Regions from separate parts of the Piscinibacter sp. HJYY11 genome, predicted to be linked through region 3. Evidence: predicted binding sites of a transcription regulator. Region 3 holds the regulator's gene; each other region holds the start of a gene.
What was found. The regulator LexA, encoded in region 3, represses DNA repair genes until DNA is damaged. The targets are predictions, from matches to a motif close to ACTGTATNNNNATACAGT.
Positions count from the first base shown of each region.

Region 1: JI745_RS03415 (PA0069 family radical SAM protein) is a predicted target of LexA. The motif match lies at 2,261-2,278, and genes of this name have one in related genera.
Region 2: imuA (translesion DNA synthesis-associated protein ImuA) is a predicted target of LexA. The motif match lies at 2,919-2,936, and genes of this name have one in related genera.

Region 1 covers NZ_JAERQZ010000001.1:758,194-763,595, forward strand. The annotation lists gene JI745_RS03410 (tetratricopeptide repeat protein) at 1-1,107, shown strand, start outside; gene JI745_RS03415 (PA0069 family radical SAM protein) at 1,121-2,260, opposite strand; gene JI745_RS03420 (diguanylate cyclase) at 2,370-4,106, shown strand; gene dnaB (replicative DNA helicase) at 4,135-5,402, opposite strand, start outside.
Region 2 covers NZ_JAERQZ010000001.1:90,790-96,191, forward strand. The annotation lists gene JI745_RS00460 (hypothetical protein) at 1-210, opposite strand, end outside; gene JI745_RS26210 (DUF3606 domain-containing protein) at 245-565, shown strand; gene JI745_RS00470 (hypothetical protein) at 1,061-1,288, opposite strand; gene JI745_RS00475 (DUF3253 domain-containing protein) at 1,562-1,849, opposite strand; gene JI745_RS00480 (SOS response-associated peptidase family protein) at 1,839-2,801, opposite strand; gene imuA (translesion DNA synthesis-associated protein ImuA) at 2,951-3,766, shown strand; gene JI745_RS00490 (DNA polymerase Y family protein) at 3,708-5,024, shown strand; gene JI745_RS00495 (error-prone DNA polymerase) at 5,021-5,402, shown strand, end outside.
Region 3 covers NZ_JAERQZ010000001.1:942,765-948,166, reverse strand. The annotation lists gene JI745_RS04275 (penicillin acylase family protein) at 1-1,721, shown strand, start outside; gene JI745_RS04270 (helix-hairpin-helix domain-containing protein) at 2,033-2,335, opposite strand; gene lexA (transcriptional repressor LexA) at 2,344-3,018, opposite strand; gene JI745_RS04260 (asparaginase) at 3,075-4,019, shown strand; gene JI745_RS04255 (organic hydroperoxide resistance protein) at 4,016-4,441, opposite strand; gene JI745_RS04250 (MarR family winged helix-turn-helix transcriptional regulator) at 4,481-4,969, opposite strand; gene JI745_RS04245 (serine hydrolase) at 5,085-5,402, shown strand, end outside.

The sequences.
Region 1 (5,402 bases), 180 kb from region 3:
TGCGAGGCCGTGCTCGAAACCGGCGCCCTGCCCTGGGCGCGCCTGGGCATTGCGCGTGCGCAGATCGACGCCAACCAGCCGACGCAGGCCATGCGCACGCTGGAGACGCTGATCGGCGACCACCCGAGCCATGTCGACGCCTACGACGTGATGGGCCGCGTGCAGGTCGAGCAAGGCAACCTCGGCGAAGCGCTGGACACCTTCCGCAAGGCCAGCTCGCTCACGCCGAGCTCGATTGCCCGGCTGCAGAAACACGGCATGCTCGCCTTCTTCATGGGCGACCGCGACGAGGCCGCCAAGATGCTCGACCGGGCGGCCACGCTCGGCATCAGTTCGAAGATGTTCGACTTCCAGTCGCTCGTGCTGCTGGCCTTCAGCCGTTTCCAGCAGCGTGACAGCAAAGGCCTGCAGCGCTGCGTCGACAACGTGCAGCATGCGCTGGAGCGTGCTCCCAACAGCAAGCGCCTGCAGCGTTTCGCGAGCATCGTGTCGGTGCTCAACCTGATGCTGCTGAAGCAGGTGGCGGCCGTGGTGGCCGAGGTCAAGGTCCTGTTCAGCAAGCTCGACGAGCCCGGTCTCGACGTGGAAGCCGGCTGCAACCTGCTGGCACTGCTCGCACAACTGACCGCCGGCGAGCTTCAGCTCGATGGTTGCGAAGGTTGGGTCGACACGCTGGGGCTGCGCTTCGCCAGCTCCAAGGGCCTCACCGAGCTGCTGGCCGGCGCCGCCGCCACGCACCCGCCTTTTGCCGAGCGCGTGCGCCAGGCACATGCGCGCATCAGCGAGATGGCCGAGCAGGCCGTGACGCACACGGTGCAGGGCAACCATCGCTCCGCCGTGCAGGCGCTGCTCGCGCATGCCGAGCGCACCTACAACGCCAAGCTGATCGACATGGCGCGCATGACGCTGCAGCGCCACGGCCCACGCATCGACGACGCCGCGGGCTTGCAGCAACGCGCCGACGCGCTGCGCGACCTCTACGCCGTCGGCGTGAGTGCTGCGATGCTGGGCCAATCGGGCGGGCGCCAGCCCGGTGCCCTGAACCTGCGTGACGTGCGCCCGGCCGAGCCCGGCGCCGAAGAGCCTCCGGAAGAAGCCGCGGCCTGAAAGCGCCAGGACGTCAGAACAATTCGCCTTGCCCGTCGTCGGCCGGCCGCGAGCGCTTCGCCGGTTCTGCCGCGATCACCGGTTTGCGAAACAGCGACAGGTCGAGCTCGATGCGCGTCTTGTTCAGCCCGAGCCGCGCGCAAGCCTTGTCGAAGCGCTGGCGCAAGAGCTGCGCCCACACCCCCGTGCCTTTCATGCGCGTGCCGAAGCTCGCGTCGTAGTCCTTGCCGCCACGCATCTCGCGGATGCGGGCCATCACGCGCGCCGCGCGGTCGGGGTAGTGCTGGTCGAGCCATTGCTGGAAAAGCGGGTTCACCTCCCAGGGCAGCCGCAGCACGATGCTGAACGCAGACTGCGCCCCCGCCTCGGCGGCGGCTTCGAGGATGCGCTCGAGCTCCGGCTCGTTGATGAAGGGGATCACCGGCGACACGCTCACGCCCACCGGCACGCCGGCCTTGGCCAGCGTCTCGACCACGCGCAAGCGCCGGTGCGGCGCCGCCGCGCGGGGCTCGAGGATGCGGGCGAGCTTCGGGTCGAGCGAGGTGATGGAGACGTAGATCGCCACCAGCCGCTGTTCGGCCATGGGAACGATCAGGTCCAGGTCACGCTCGATGCCCGACGACTTGGTGACCATGGAAAACGGATGCCGGCACTCGTGCAGCAGCTCGATGATCGAGCGTGTGATGCCGAGCTTGCGCTCGATGGGCTGGTAGGCATCGGTGGCCGCGCCGATGTTGATCATCGACGGCTCGTACGCGCGGCTGGCAAAGGCTTCACGCAGACGCTCCGCGGCGTTGACCTTCGCGATGATCTTGGTCTCGAAATCGAGCCCCGGCGAGAGGTTGAGGTAGCTGTGCGTGGGCCGTGCGAAGCAGTAGATGCAGCCGTGCTCGCAGCCGCGGTACGGGTTGACCGAGAGGTCGAAGCCGATGTCGGGCGAGTCGTTGCTGGAGAGCACCGACTTCACCCGCTCCTCGATGATCTGCGTCTCGCGCGGCAGGTGCTCCTCTTCGGCCATCTGGTCGATCGAACCCCAGCCGTCGTCGAAACTTTCGCCCGCCTGGCGGGCGTAGCGGTGCACGATGGCCCAGTTGGTGCCCCGCCCTTTCACGGGCACCTGGGCTTGAGGCGTGTCAGGCTTGGGAAGCGTCATACTGTATTTTTATACAGCATCAAGACCCCGTTGGAAAGAAAGCTTCCCGCTTTTCTCGCGATCAGCACACGGTTCGTCCGTCTACGCTCGCGGGACGAGCTCCGTCCACATGCTGACCCAATACCAAAAACGCCTGACCGCGGGCGCCCTGATCGCCGCCGTCGTGATGTGCATCACCGCGGCGGTGCCGCCGCTCAGCCTTGGCTGGGTCAACGAAACCCGGCATGCACGGGAGGTGGTTGACCGCCAGGTGCAGTCGCTGCGCCGCGTGGAATCGCTGGTGGTCGACGCCGAGACCGGCCAGCGTGGCTACATCGTCACCGGCCGCGAAGATTTTCTCGAAACCTACAACGTGGCCATGGCCGAGCTGCCGCCGGAGCTGTCGCGCCTGGAAAGCCGCTACGCCGGTGAATCGACCGAGGCGCGCGAGCTCGTGACCCGCATCGTCGCCAGCACGCGCCTGAAGGTGGCCGATCTCCAGCGCAACGTCGAGCTGCGTCGGAGAGACGGCTTCGAGGCCGCCCAGCAGGCCGTGAGCAGCGGTACCGGCAAGCGCTACATGGACGACCTGCGCCGCCTGGTCGACGGGCTGGTCGCGCGCCGGGTCGAGGAGCTTGCCGACATCGACGCCGAGCTGACGCGCAAGGTCACCTGGTCGATCGCCTTTTCACTGGGCAGCACGCTGCTCACCTTTGCGCTGCTTTTCTATCTGGGCCGCGTGATCCTGCACTCGATGCGCGCGCGCGAGCGCGCAGCCGACGCGCTGCGTGCCACCAGCGCGCAGCTGGAAGAAGGCGTGGCCGCGCTGCAGCGGCGCAACGACGAGGTGCTGTCGCTCGGGGAGATGTCGCGCGTGCTGCAGACCGAGATGAGCCTGGTCGAAGCGCTCGAAGTCACGAGCCTCTACTGCCACCGCCTCCTGCCCGCCACGTCGGGCGCGGTCTACCTCTTCCGCAACTCGGCCGACGTGCTGGAGCATGCCGGCGCCTGGGGCGAAGGTGCCACCCGCCACGAGGCCATGATGGAGCCGAGCGCCTGCTGGGGCTTGCGCCGCGGGCAGACGCACGTCTGCACCAGCCCCTCGGACCTGCGTTGCCGTCACTACGCCGACAGCGCCATCACCGGCTTCCACCTCTGCCTGCCGCTGATGGCCTATGGCGAAGTGATGGGCCAGCTGCACGTGTGGTCGGACGACCCTGCCGCCAAGCCCGCGGCGGCCGCCACCGCGCTGATGGCACAGACCATCGCCGAGCAGGTGGCCCTGTCGCTGTCGAACGCCAAGTTGCGCCAGGTGCTGCGCGACCAGTCCATCAAGGACCCGCTCACCGGCATGTACAACCGCCGCTACATGGAAGAAACGCTCGCCCGCGAGCTGCTGCGCGCGCAGCGCACGCAGTCGTCGCTGTCGGTGGTGGTGGTCGACCTCGACCACTTCAAGAAGGTCAACGACACCCATGGCCACGCAGCCGGTGACGCCGTGCTCAAGGGCACCGGCCAGTGCCTGCAAGGGGCGGTGCGCGCCAGCGACATCGCCTGCCGCCTCGGTGGCGAGGAGTTCATCCTCATCCTGCCCGAGTGCCCGCGCGACGATGCGGTGCAAAAGGCGGAAGATCTGTGCGCCCGGGTGCGTGGCCTGAGCTTCCGCGAAGCGGCCAGCGCCGTGCGTGTGACCGCTTCGTTCGGCGTGGCAGCCTTCCCCTCCGATGGCAGCACGGCAGCAGCCGTGGTCGAGGCCGCCGATGCGGCGCTTTACCAGGCCAAGCGATCAGGCCGCAACCGCGTGGTCGCCGCCGGCCAGCAGGTGGCCGACATGGCGGCTCGCACCTTTGCCGAGACGACGCGCTGATCGGAAAGCCTCACGGCAGTCCAGGATCTCAGTAGAAGTCGCCACCGCCGCTGCCCGGTGCCATGTTCTCGAACTTGGTGAGCGGCTTGAGGAACGCGAGCTTGACCGTGCCGGTCGGGCCGTTACGCTGCTTGCCGATGATGATCTCGGCCACGCCTGGCTCTTTCGACGGCGTGGGGCCGTCCATCTTGTTGTAGTAGTCGTCGCGGTAGATGAACATGATCACGTCCGCGTCCTGCTCGATGGCGCCTGACTCGCGCAGGTCGCTCATCATCGGGCGCTTGTCGGTGCGGGTCTCCACGCTTCGGTTGAGCTGAGAGAGTGCGATCACCGGGCAGCGCAGCTCCTTGGCCAGCGACTTGAGGCCGCGCGAGATCTCACCGATGACGGTGGCGCGGTTTTCTTCGCTGCCGCCACCGCTGCCGCTCATCAGCTGCAGGTAGTCGACCACGATCAGGCCAAGCTGGCCGCATTGGCGGGCTTGGCGCCGTGCGCGCGCGCGCAGTTCGCTGGGCGACAGGGCCGAGCCTTCGTCGATGAAGACGGCGGCCTTGCCCAGTTTCTCGACGGCTTCGGACAGCCGGCCCCATTCGTCGTCCTGCAACTTGCCAGTGCGCAGGTGCGACTGGTCAATGCGGCCGAGCGAACCCACCATGCGCAGGGCGAGCTGCGCGGCGCCCATTTCCATCGAGAACACGACGACTGGCAGGCCTTCGTTCACGGCCACGTTCTCGGCGATGTTGAGGGCGAAGGCGGTCTTGCCCATCGAGGGGCGGGCGGCCAGCACGATGAGGTCGCCGGGTTGCAGGCCGGCGGTCATCTTGTCCATGTCGTAAAAGCCGGTGCGCACGCCGGTCACTTCCTCGGCGCCGTTCTCATGCAGCTCGTTCACCCGGTCGATGAGCTGCACGACCAGCGTGTCCATGCTGATGAAGCCCTGGCGCGAACGCGAGCCTTCTTCGCCGATCTTGAAGATCTTGCTCTCGGCTTCGTCGAGGATCTGCGGCACCGGGCGGCCTTGCGGGTTGAAGGCCGCAGTGGCGATCTCGTCGCTCGCAGCGACCAGCTTTCGCAGCACGGCGCGCTCACGCACGATCTCGGCGTAGCGGCGCAGGTTGGCGGCGCTGGGCACGCTCTGCGCCAGCGCGTTGAGGTAGACGAGGCCGCCGCAAGCCTCGGCCTTGCCCAGGCTCTGCAGCTGCTCGAAGACGGTGATCACGTCGGCAGGCTTCGCCTGGTTGATCAAACCACCGATGGCCCCATAGATGAGCTGGTGCTCGTGTCGGTAGAAGTCGC
Region 2 (5,402 bases), 850 kb from region 3:
TGGCACGGCCCCGGAGCGTGCGCGGCCGAGTTTGGTGAGCCCATCCCCGGTCCTGCTCACCCAGCCCTCGAGCAGGGCCTTCTCGATCGCTTGCTCGGCATCACCTGGTGCCAGGCCGCGTCTTTCCAGTTCGGTTCGGAATTGTCCGTCGGAGACGAAGTCGCCGGGTAGTTGGGCGAGGGCGCCCTTGATGTGCATCTCAAGTTCCATGTGCTTCTCCTGCTGGAGAACACCAGCAACGTGCATGCCGAAGATGGCCCCGCAGCGCGGCATCGAGACGAAGGCAGCACGCTCCTACGGCAGCTTGCGACTTGCGCTGACGGAAGCCTGCGGCTCCTTGTTCTACCTTGATCGCTCCCTGTATTCGGAGACCACCATGTCGGACAACAAGCAGCAAAGCGGCGGCCAGGACCGCGAACGGATCAACGTCAACCAGGACTACGAGCTTCGCGACTGGGCCGAGAAGTACCAGGTGAGCCCGGACGAGCTGAAGAAGGCGGTGGCCAAGGTCGGCGACCGCGCCAAGGATGTGGAAGCCCACCTGAAGCGTGGGGAGCGTGGCTAAGTGTTCGAACTGCGGCCGCGACTATGCGGCCGTCTCACCACAGTGGGGCTCTCGCTGCGGCGAGTGCCTGGCGAAGGAGATCGAAGCGTTGTTGACGACGCTTCGAGTGGAAGAGCGAAAGCCGCCAAGGCGCGCGGAAGATTCCGCACCTGCGACCGAAAGACGCAAGGCATCCGCAGAATGACCCGACGCCTTGCGACCTGGAACGTCAACGACATCCGCAAGCGGCTCCCACTGCTTCTCGCATGAATGGACGGCGAAGCCCGATGTGGTCACGCCGCAGGAGCTCAGGTGCAACCACGCGGCGTTTGCTGTCGCTGCCCTTGGCTTGGCCTCTGCGTGGCGCGCGAGATTTTGCGAAGTCACGGTGGGACGGTCGACGTTGCCTCTCAAGATGGACGAGTCGTTTTCTCAGTCGTGCTCACCCCGGCCACGGACGAGACACTCCCAGCAGGGGTTCCAGGGTCGCTTCCCTTCAGACTTTGAAGCCACACGTCACTTGTCGACCTCGCTCTCGGGCACGATCTTGCCGGAGCGTACGTACTCTTCGTAAGAGGTCCGAGGGATCGCTGCCGATCCAACAATCCCCTTTTCAGCCTCCCAGCTCAGCGTTGCACTGTCTGGCGCCAGGTCGACCTCCACGCGGCCTTGGGGAATCTCCATAGGGACACCATCGCCAGGCGTATAGGTCACGGTGCCGGCGATTCTTGCGAAATGAGTCATAGCACTCCGATGTCGTGTGTTCAAAACGCCGGCCTGTGAGAGCACCGGGCCGTAGTGAGATACCGGAATATCCGCCTCTCAGGTGACCTCTTGGCAGCCGACGTGCCACGCTCATCACCCGAAGACCGCTTACGCATCCAACACCACCGCTCTTGTGGAGGCCGGTGTTCGTCAGGAGTTAATGGGCCGAACGATGGTTCAAGCAGAAGATGCCCACAGAGATCCTCGGTTCTCCCTGGCACCCAAGTCGTCGTACGCACCAGCCGCCGCTAACTAGCCGTTGTTGGAGACGCTTCGTAGTCGAATCGGTCCGCCTGGCTGCGTCGCGTCGACAGGAGCGCCGCTTCGCGTCACAACGATGCGGTTCGCGTCCGCAAGACTTTGCGCCACTTGTCGAATCTGCGGCATCAAAGGGCGCCATGCCTCAGCCTCCAGCGCGCGAGCGACCTCGGAAGGGCAAATCGTGGCGCCGGGTCTGCGTGCAGCCAGCAACTCGAAGATCTTCGCCTCGATCGTTGCGCTCGTGAATTGACCCTTCGACATCGCGAACTCACGCAGCAAGACGGTGTTCGTAGTACGGCCGCTCCCGGTCATCCAGGACCGCATATGACGCATTGAGGTCGGCGGCATTTGGTTGGAGCCACGCATCGAGGTTCTCAGCCCGGATCGGAACGATGCAACGGTCATGGCCGGCAGCCGACACCTCTGCCGGCGGTTCGTCGGTGATGGCTGCAAACGAGAGCAAGCCATCGGGAATCTCAGGCCCGGTCCATTGCGACCAGAGACAGGCCACCACCATCAAGGGCAGTCCACGCGGCTGGAACTCCAGCACGGTGTTGCTGACTTTCTCGCCCGGCCGCAACTCCCGGCCTTCCATGCGATGGGTCTCGACGTTCTCGAAGAACTTGGTGGCCAGCATCACGCCGTGCGAGGTGCCGAAGGTCGTCTTCCAATACCGATTCAGGCTGTCTCGCCGAGCGTTGTAGGTGCCTGGAAACTTCCTGTCGTTCTCGAAAGCCTTGCCCGCAGGCAGGCACTGATAGCGCATCGGCTTCACGACGCGCTGTCCGTCTTCCAGCACGATGACGGGGACGTAGTGCATCGGGTAGATGCGTGAATCGTCCTCCCGCAGTTCCGTGCGCTTGAGGTCGTCGATCCAGCCCATGATCTGCCGGATCTTGTTGGTGGCGATCCGCTGATCATTGAGCGCCGCGTCGGTGGTTTTCGTCTGCAGCTTGCGCTCGGCGTTGGCGAGCCGGGTGCGCTGCTGGAACAGGCGCTGTTCGAACTCGAGCTGCTGCTGCGCTGCAAAGCGGTCGATCAACTCCTTGACCTGGCGCTCATCATCATTGGTCGGGTTGGAGAACCACGCTTCGATGGCCTTCGGCACGGAGATCTTGGGGTCCGACAGTCTCCGATAGAAGAGGTCGTAGAACTCCTTGATGCTGATGCGCGCGTTGAAGTCTCGAACGTAGGTTCGATAGTCAGACCACACAAGCGCCGAGTAGCACATGGCATCTCCAGTGACTGCAACGTCGCCATTGTGCGAATTCACCGCTCGCAGGGTGATTGGGCGTTGTCCGACCCTTCCTACGGTGTAACGGGCTGGCTTTTTCGCAGCCGGACGGGTACTGTATGGGCATCCAGTATAGCGATTTATCCATGCCAGAGCTGCCAGCTTGGCAGGAGCCCTTGCCGCTCCAGCCCAGTGCCCCACCTTCTCGTCGACCTGTTTTGCCGCCCGCCGTGGAGGCGGCGCTTTGGCATGGCCACGAGCTCGGCGCATCAACGCATGCTGTGGTGTCAAGCGGCTTCGCTGCTCTCGATCAAGAGCTTCCGGGTGGCGGGTGGCCTTGCCAAGCGCTCACTGAACTCCTCCAAGCCCAGCCCTCCGTACTCGAGTGGCGGCTGCTCTCGCCGGCACTGAGGGACGTGACCGCGCGTCACCAGACGGTCGTCGTCATTGCATCACCGATGCGGCCGCACATGCCAGGGCTGCAGCAGCTGGGCCTGAGCGAGCGGCACCTGATTTGGATCGATGCGCAAACCCCCGCTCACCGTCTTTGGTCCGTGGAGCAGATGCTCAAGGCCAACGCCTGTGGCGCCTTGGTGGCATGGCTGGATCAGGTGCGGCCGGAGCAGGTCCGCAGGCTGCAGGTGTGCGCACAGCGCTTTGAAGGCATGGCGGTGCTGTGCCGACCGGAGCGGGCGCGTCATGAAGCGTCGGCGGCACCACTGCGCGTGCACGCCTCGCTCGGGACCGACTGGCAACTGCAGGTGCAGGTGCTGAAGCGCCGCGGGCCGGTCCACGAGGGTGTCATGGAACTGGCGGCCGTCCCGGGTGGCCTGGAAACGGTGCTGACGCCGCGCACCCTCCGCCCAAGTCTTCTCACCCCTTCTCGTCACGAGGTGCATGCCGATGTTGTGGGCAGCACTGCTATTGCCATCCGCACCCGACGCCGAGTCGCCTCCCATTGATGCGGTCCGAGGTCTTTCGCTTTGGTGCCTGCAGTTCACGCCCCGGGTCGCCATCGTCGAAGAATCCGCCGTCGTCATGGAGCTCAAGGCGAGCGTGCGCCTCTTCGGCGGCGGCAAGGCCTTGCGTGCCCGCGTCGAGGAGGAAGCCAAGGACCTGGGCGTCACGCAGGTGTCGTGGGCTCCGACGAGCCTGGCCGCCGTGGCGTTCGCACGCGCTGGCGTGCCCAATGGCTTTCGAGAGCCTCTCGATCGGCTGCTCGATCGTCTGCCCATGTCATGCCTGGTGGGCGTTACGCGCCATGAGGCCACGCTGTCGCGCATTGGCTGCCGCACCCTGGGCGACGTGCGGAAACTGCCCCGAGGTGGGCTGAGCCGCCGCTTCGACAAGGAACTGCTCTGCCAGCTCGACCAGGCGTATGGGCTTCTGCCGGAAGCTCACGAACGGGTGGTGATGCCAGAGACCTTCCGCTCCCGGCTCGAATTGCCTTCGCGCATCGAGCACGCACCGGCCATCCTGTTCGGGGCACGTCGGCTGTTGATGCAGTTGTGCGGCTGGTTGACCGCTCGGCATGCCGGTGTCACCACCTGCACCTTGAAGTGGTGCCATGACGTCATGCGGTCGAAGACGGCTGGAGATGGTGGAGAGCTCACCATCCGCACCGCCGAGCCGATGCGCGACCTGGAGCACCTGAGCCGTCTTCTCGCCGAGCACCTGGCCAAGGTCGAACTCAAGGCGCCCGTCGGTGACCTGGAGCTGCTGGCAGACGATGTCATCCCGCTGGAGGAGCGCAGCGCGTCTCTGATCCCAGATCCACGCGCAGGTGACGAATCGCTGACCCTGGTACTCGAGCGCATTGCCGCGCGACTTGGCGCTGACAAGGTCCTGCGGCCGGTGACGGGCGAAGATCACCGGCCCGAATGGAGCGTCCATTGGCAGCCAGCACCGCTGCCTCACCCGCGCCAACTCGCGCGCCAGGACGAGCTGCCGCAACCGAACTTCCTGCTCGACAAGCCGCTGCGCCTGGACACCCACGAGAACCGGCCGCGCTTCCAAGGGCCGCTTCAGCTCATCACCGGTCCGCATCGCGTCGAAGGGGGTTGGTGGCACCGTGTGTCAGCGGAGGAGGGCGCCACGGCGCTCAACGTCCAGCGCGACTACTGGGTGGCCAACAGTGCCTACGCCGGCACGCTCTGGATCTACCAGGAAAGGCTCGCCGACGACCAGACCGCCTGGTACCTGCAGGGGCGATTCGCATGACCGCCACGCGCAGCACTCTTCCCGACTACGCTGAGCTCTGGTGCCTGAGCAACTTCTCGTTCCTGCGGGGTGCGAGTTTTCCGGAAGAGCTGGTCGAGCGAGCGCATCAGCTGGGCTACAAGGCGATCGCCCTCACTGACGAATGCTCGATGTCGGGCATCGTACGAGCGCACGTCGAAGCGAAGGAGCACGGCATGCGTCTGCTGGTCGGTTCGCAATTCGAGGTGGCGCCCGGAAGGCAGGTCGAAGCGCCGTTCACGCTTGTCGTGCTGGCCTGCAATCTCAATGGCTACGGCAACCTGTGCGAGTTCATCACTCGACTTCGGCGCAGCTCTGGGAAAGGCACCTATCACGTCAGCCAGGACGAGATCGACGGCC
Region 3 (5,402 bases):
TCGGCCAGGCGGCGCTGAGCGCGGCGCCGGTCTCGGGCATCGAAGGCGTCGGGTCCAACAACTGGGTGGTGGCCGGCTCGCATACCGAGACGGGCAAGCCGCTGCTCGCCAACGACCCGCACCTCAAGCTCACGGCGCCGGCCCTGTGGTACTTCGCCCGCCTCGAAGCACCGGGCTTCAAGGTGGCCGGCGCGACCATGCCCGGCCTGCCCATGGTGGTGCTGGGCCAGAACGAGCGCGTCGCCTGGGGCTTCACCAACACCGGGCCCGACGTGCAGGACCTGTACATCGAGCGCGTGAACCCGAACGAGCCCGCCGAGTACCAGACGCCCGAGGGCTGGGCCCGATTCGTCAGCGTCACCGAGACCATCAAGGTGCGTGGCAAGCCGGATGTGACGATCACGGCGCGAAGCACGCGCCACGGCCCGGTCATCTCCGACATCGGCGGTGCGACCGAAGGCATCGTCTCGTCCACGCGCCCGGCCTACGTGCTGGCGATGCGCTGGACGGCGCTCGACAAGGACAGCGGCACGCTCGACGCCGCACTTGCCTTCAACACGGCGCGCACGGTGCCCGAGTTCATCGCCGCAGCGGGCAAGCACCTGGCGCCGATGCAGAACATGGTGGTGGCCGATGTCGACGGCCGCATCGGCTTCGTGGCCGCTGGCCGCGTGCCGGTGCGCAAGCCCGAGAACGACCTCAAGGGCCTGGTGCCCGCGCCGGGCTGGGATGCACGCTACGACTGGGCAGGTGTGCTCGAGCCGACCTGGACGCCGCGCGAGACCGACCCGCCGCGCGGCTGGATCGCCACCGCCAACCAGCGCATCCACGACGCTTCCTACCCGCACTTCCTCACCAGCGAGTGGGCGGCGCCGTACCGGCAGCAGCGCATCGAGCAGTTGCTGGCCGCCAAGCCGAAGCACAGCCTGGAGAGCCTGCGGCAGATCCAGGCCGACGTGGTCTCGCTCGGCACGCAGCGGCTGATGCCGTTCCTGCGCAAGGCCCAATCTCAGCACGCGCTGGCCAGTGCTGCGCAGAAGGAGCTGGCGGGGTTCGACGGCACGATGGCGGCCGACAAGGCCGCGCCGCTCATCGCCTGGGCCTGGGCGCGGCAGCTCACGAACGGCATCTTCCGCGACGAGGTGGGCGCCGCGCAGTTCGACCGACTGATCGCCACCCGCAGTTTCCGCGAAGGGCTGGAGGGCGCGCTGGAGCGCAACGATGCCTGGTGGTGCGACGACAAGAGCACGCCCGCGCAAGAGAGCTGCCAGGACCAGGTCGATTCGGCGTTCACCCGCGCGCTCGACGAGCTGCAGGCGCTGCAAGGTGCCGATGTGACGAAGTGGCAGTGGGGCAAGGCGCACCAGGCGCGGTCAGAACACCGGCCGTTCAGCCGGGTGAAGCTCCTGGCCAAGTACTTCGAGCTGCGTACGCCAGTGGGCGGCGACACCTACACGGTGAACGTGTCGCGGGTGTCGCAGAAGCCCGACGCGACGACCGGTGAGCTCTATCTCGACGAGCACGGGCCGTCGTTCCGGGCGCTGTATGACCTGGGTGACCCGAGCAAGTCACGCTTCATGCATTCGACGGGGCAGTCGGGGATCGTGTTTTCGCCGCTGTACCGCAGCTTTGTTGACCGCTGGCGCGATGTGCAGGGCGTGCCGGTCTGGGCGTCTGAGCCGGCGAAGCATGTGTTGGTGTTGAAGCCTCGGGCTTCCTGAGCTCCTGTGTGTCTGAGCGGCGGGAAGGGCGTGGGGTGAGGGGCTCCGTTCATGTCCCTCCTTCATGAACGCTCCCGCGTTCATGAATTCCTTCCTTTACTTCACTGCGCCCCTCACCCCACGCCCTTCCCGCGAAACGAAGGAGGCATGCAAAGAAGCTTCACGGCCGTGCCCGGAGCGCAGTGGTGGGGTGCCGCATGGAGTGAAGTATTAGGAGGAATTCCTGAACCCGGGAGGGTTCAGGAAGGGGGACATGAACGCAATGCGGTACCCCGCCGCTGCGCTCCCCGCTCCGACTTCAGCACCGCAAGCTAGACCTGCCCGAACAATGCCTTCCGCTGCGCCGTGTAGTTCCACCAAGGCGCCGGCTCCGCCCCACCCATGAAGTCGGTGGCCGCCATGAAGGTGTCGAGCACGCAGGGGTCGTGTCGATGCCCCGTCACCGCGCAAAGCTTCTGGTAGAGCACGAAAGCGTCTTTGCCGCGCAGCTCCCGCGGGTGGGCGATGCCGATCAGCCGCAGGTCTTCGGCAAGCGAAGGCCCAATGTTGGGCAGCTGCTCCAGCCGCTCGCACTCCTGGGCGGTCTTGGCTTTCGGTGATTTGATGGAGGCCATCAATCGCCTCACATCATCATGTTGTTGCGAATCAAGCCGACGGCGATGCCTTCGAGTTCGAAGTCGACGTCACCGAAGGGGATGACGATGGGCTTGAAGTCGGGGTTTTCGGGCAGCAGCTCGATGCTGGTGCGTGTGCGGCGGAAGCGCTTGACGGTCACGTCTTCGCCGAGGCGGGCGACGACGATCTGGCCGTTCTTGGCGTCTTTGGCCTTCTGCACGGCGAGCAGGTCGCCGTCCATGATGCCGGCGTCTCGCATGCTCATGCCGCGCACCTTGAGCAGGTAGTCGGGGCGGCGCGGGAACATGCTCGCTTCCATCAGGTAGGTCTGGTCGATGTGCTCCTGCGCGAGGATGGGGCTGCCGGCGGCCACGCGGCCCACCAGCGGCAGCGTGAGCTGCGACAGGCTGGGCAGGGGTAGGCTGAACTGCTTGCCGCGGATCTCGTTCAGGGCGCGCAACGTGTCAGACTTCAGCCGGATGCCGCGCGACGTGCCGCCCACGAGCTCGATGACGCCCTTGCGGGCCAGGGCCTGCAGGTGCTCTTCGGCGGCGTTGGCGGAACGGAAGCCCAGCTCGCTCGCGATCTCGGCGCGGGTGGGCGGGGCGCCGGTGCGCTCGATGGCGCTTTGCACGAGATCGAGGATCTGCTGTTGGCGTTCAGTGAGCTTGGGCGCTTCCATCGGCGGCATCCTGAGTTTTCATCCAGTGCCTGTATTTTCATCCAGCTCAGCGAGAAATGCAAAACACTTCCAGAACAATCGTGGTGCTGGGCACCGGCGGCACCATCGCCGGCACGGCGGCCGATGCGGCTGACAACGTCGGCTACACCGCGGCGCAGCTGGGCGTCGAGGCGCTGGTCAAGGCGGTGCCCGCGTTGGCTGGCCTGCCGCTCGAATGTGAGCAGGTGGCGCAGGCCGACAGCAAGGACATGGGGTTTGCCATCTGGCGCGCGCTCGCGCAGCGCACGGCCCATCACCTTGGGCGTGACGACGTGGCCGGCGTCGTCGTGACCCACGGCACCGACACACTCGAAGAGACCGCCTATTTCCTGCAGCGCGTGCTGGCGCCGACGAAGCCGGTGGTGATGACCGCGGCGATGCGGCCCGCGACCTCGCTGCAGGCCGACGGCCCGCAGAACCTGCTCGATGCGGTGACCGTGGCCGGCGTGCCAGGTGCGCGAGGCGTGGTGGTGATGCTGTCCGGCACGGTGCACGCCGCGACCGATGTGCGCAAGGCCCACACCTACCGCGTGGACGCGTTCAGCTCAGGCGATGCCGGGCCGCTGGGCGTGGTGGAAGAGGGCGCCGTGACGGCGTGGCGCGCCTGGCCGCAAGGCGAGGCGCTTGGGCTGCAGTGGCTGCCGATGGAAGCGGATGCCTGGCCGCAGGTCGAGATCGTCACCAGCCATGCCGGGGCGAGCGGGGCGCTGGTGCGTGCCGCCTGCGAAATCGGTGTGCAGGGCCTGGTGGTCGCGGCCACCGGCAATGGCACGGTGCACGCGGCGCTGGAGGAGGCATTGCTCGAAGCCCAGGACCAGGGCGTGACCGTCTGGCGCAGCAGCCGCTGCGGCAACGGCCGGGTGCTGAAACGGGCCGACGACGTGCTGCCGTCGGCCGGTGAACTCACACCCGCGCAGGCACGGGTGGAGTTGATCCTTCAGTTGCTGTCGCCAGCGGGTTAGACCACGGTCAGGGTCACGTCGATGTTGCCGCGGGTCGCGTTCGAATAGGGGCACACCTTGTGGGCTGCCGCGACCAGCGCTTCAGCCTGGGCCTTCTCGAAACCCGGCACGGTGATCGCCATCGCGACCTGGATGCCGAAGCCGCCGGGGATGGGGCCGATGCCCACGTCGGCCTTGATCGACACGTCGTCCGGCAGCTTGATCTTCTGCGCGGCCGAGACGGCCTTCATCGCGCCGATGAAGCAGGCCGAGTAGCCGGCAGCGAAGAGCTGCTCGGGGTTGGTGCCCGGGCCGCCGGCGCCGCCCAGCTCCTTGGGGGTGCTCAGGTTGACCTTGAGGGCGCCGTCAGACGACTCGGCGGTGCCGGTGCGGCCCCCGGTGGAGGTGGCGTGGGCGGTGTAGAGGACTTTTTCGAGGGCCATGTGAAGCTCCGTTCAGGGGTGGGTGGAAGAAGGGGGTGATCAATGTGCCCCTGCGGCATCACCCGCAGTGGCGTCGAGGAGATTGGCGCGCAGTTGTTGCAGGCGTTGCGTGAGGCCTTCGATCTCCTGCACGTCGCACTGCATGGCCTGACCGAGCTGCACGGGCACGCGCTTGGCCTTTTGCCGGAGGGCGCGGCCTTCCGGTGTGAGGTGGACCACGACGCGGCGCTCGTCATCGGCAGCCCGCTTGCGCGTGAGCCAGCCCGACGCTTCCATACGCTTGAGCAGGGGCGTGAGCGTGCCCGAGTCGAGGAAGAGGCGCTCGCCCAGTTCGCCGACGGTGAGCCCGTCGCGTTCCCACAGCACGAGGAAGGCCAGGTACTGCGGGTAGGTCAGGCCCAGCGGTGCCAGGAGCGGCTTGTACAGCTTGGTCATCGCAAGCGACGTGGAATACAGCGCAAAGCACAGCTGCTGGTCGAGCTGTAGCCAATCGGCCTTGGCATCGTGGCGGCGTGGAGCGGTGTTCATGGAACGAGACTCTAATCGAAAGCTCGCAATTAGATTGCGCGCAATATAAATACCCTCCGAAGCGCAGGGTTGAACCCGGTTGGTGCGGCGCCGGCGGTTTGGGTATGGTGAGCCCATGACGCAGACCTACACCGAAGCGGCCCTGGCGGCCGCCCGCGCCGCAGCCGCCTTCAATGCCGAACAGCTCGATGCTGATGCCAGCGATCCGCAACGGCTGGGCTGGATGACCGGCGCACCACCGGCGCCGGAACGCCGCATGGCCTTTGCCGACAACAGCCGCAATCGCTTCCCGCAGATCCGCTGGTCGTTCAGCCATCAGCGCCACTTCCTGCCGACGAGCCCCGTGTGGCGCGGCGAGGGCCCGGTGTCGGCGCTGCCGCGTGCGCTGGAGGACTTCGGTGCCTTGCGCTTCACCCCCATCGCAGCCGACAAG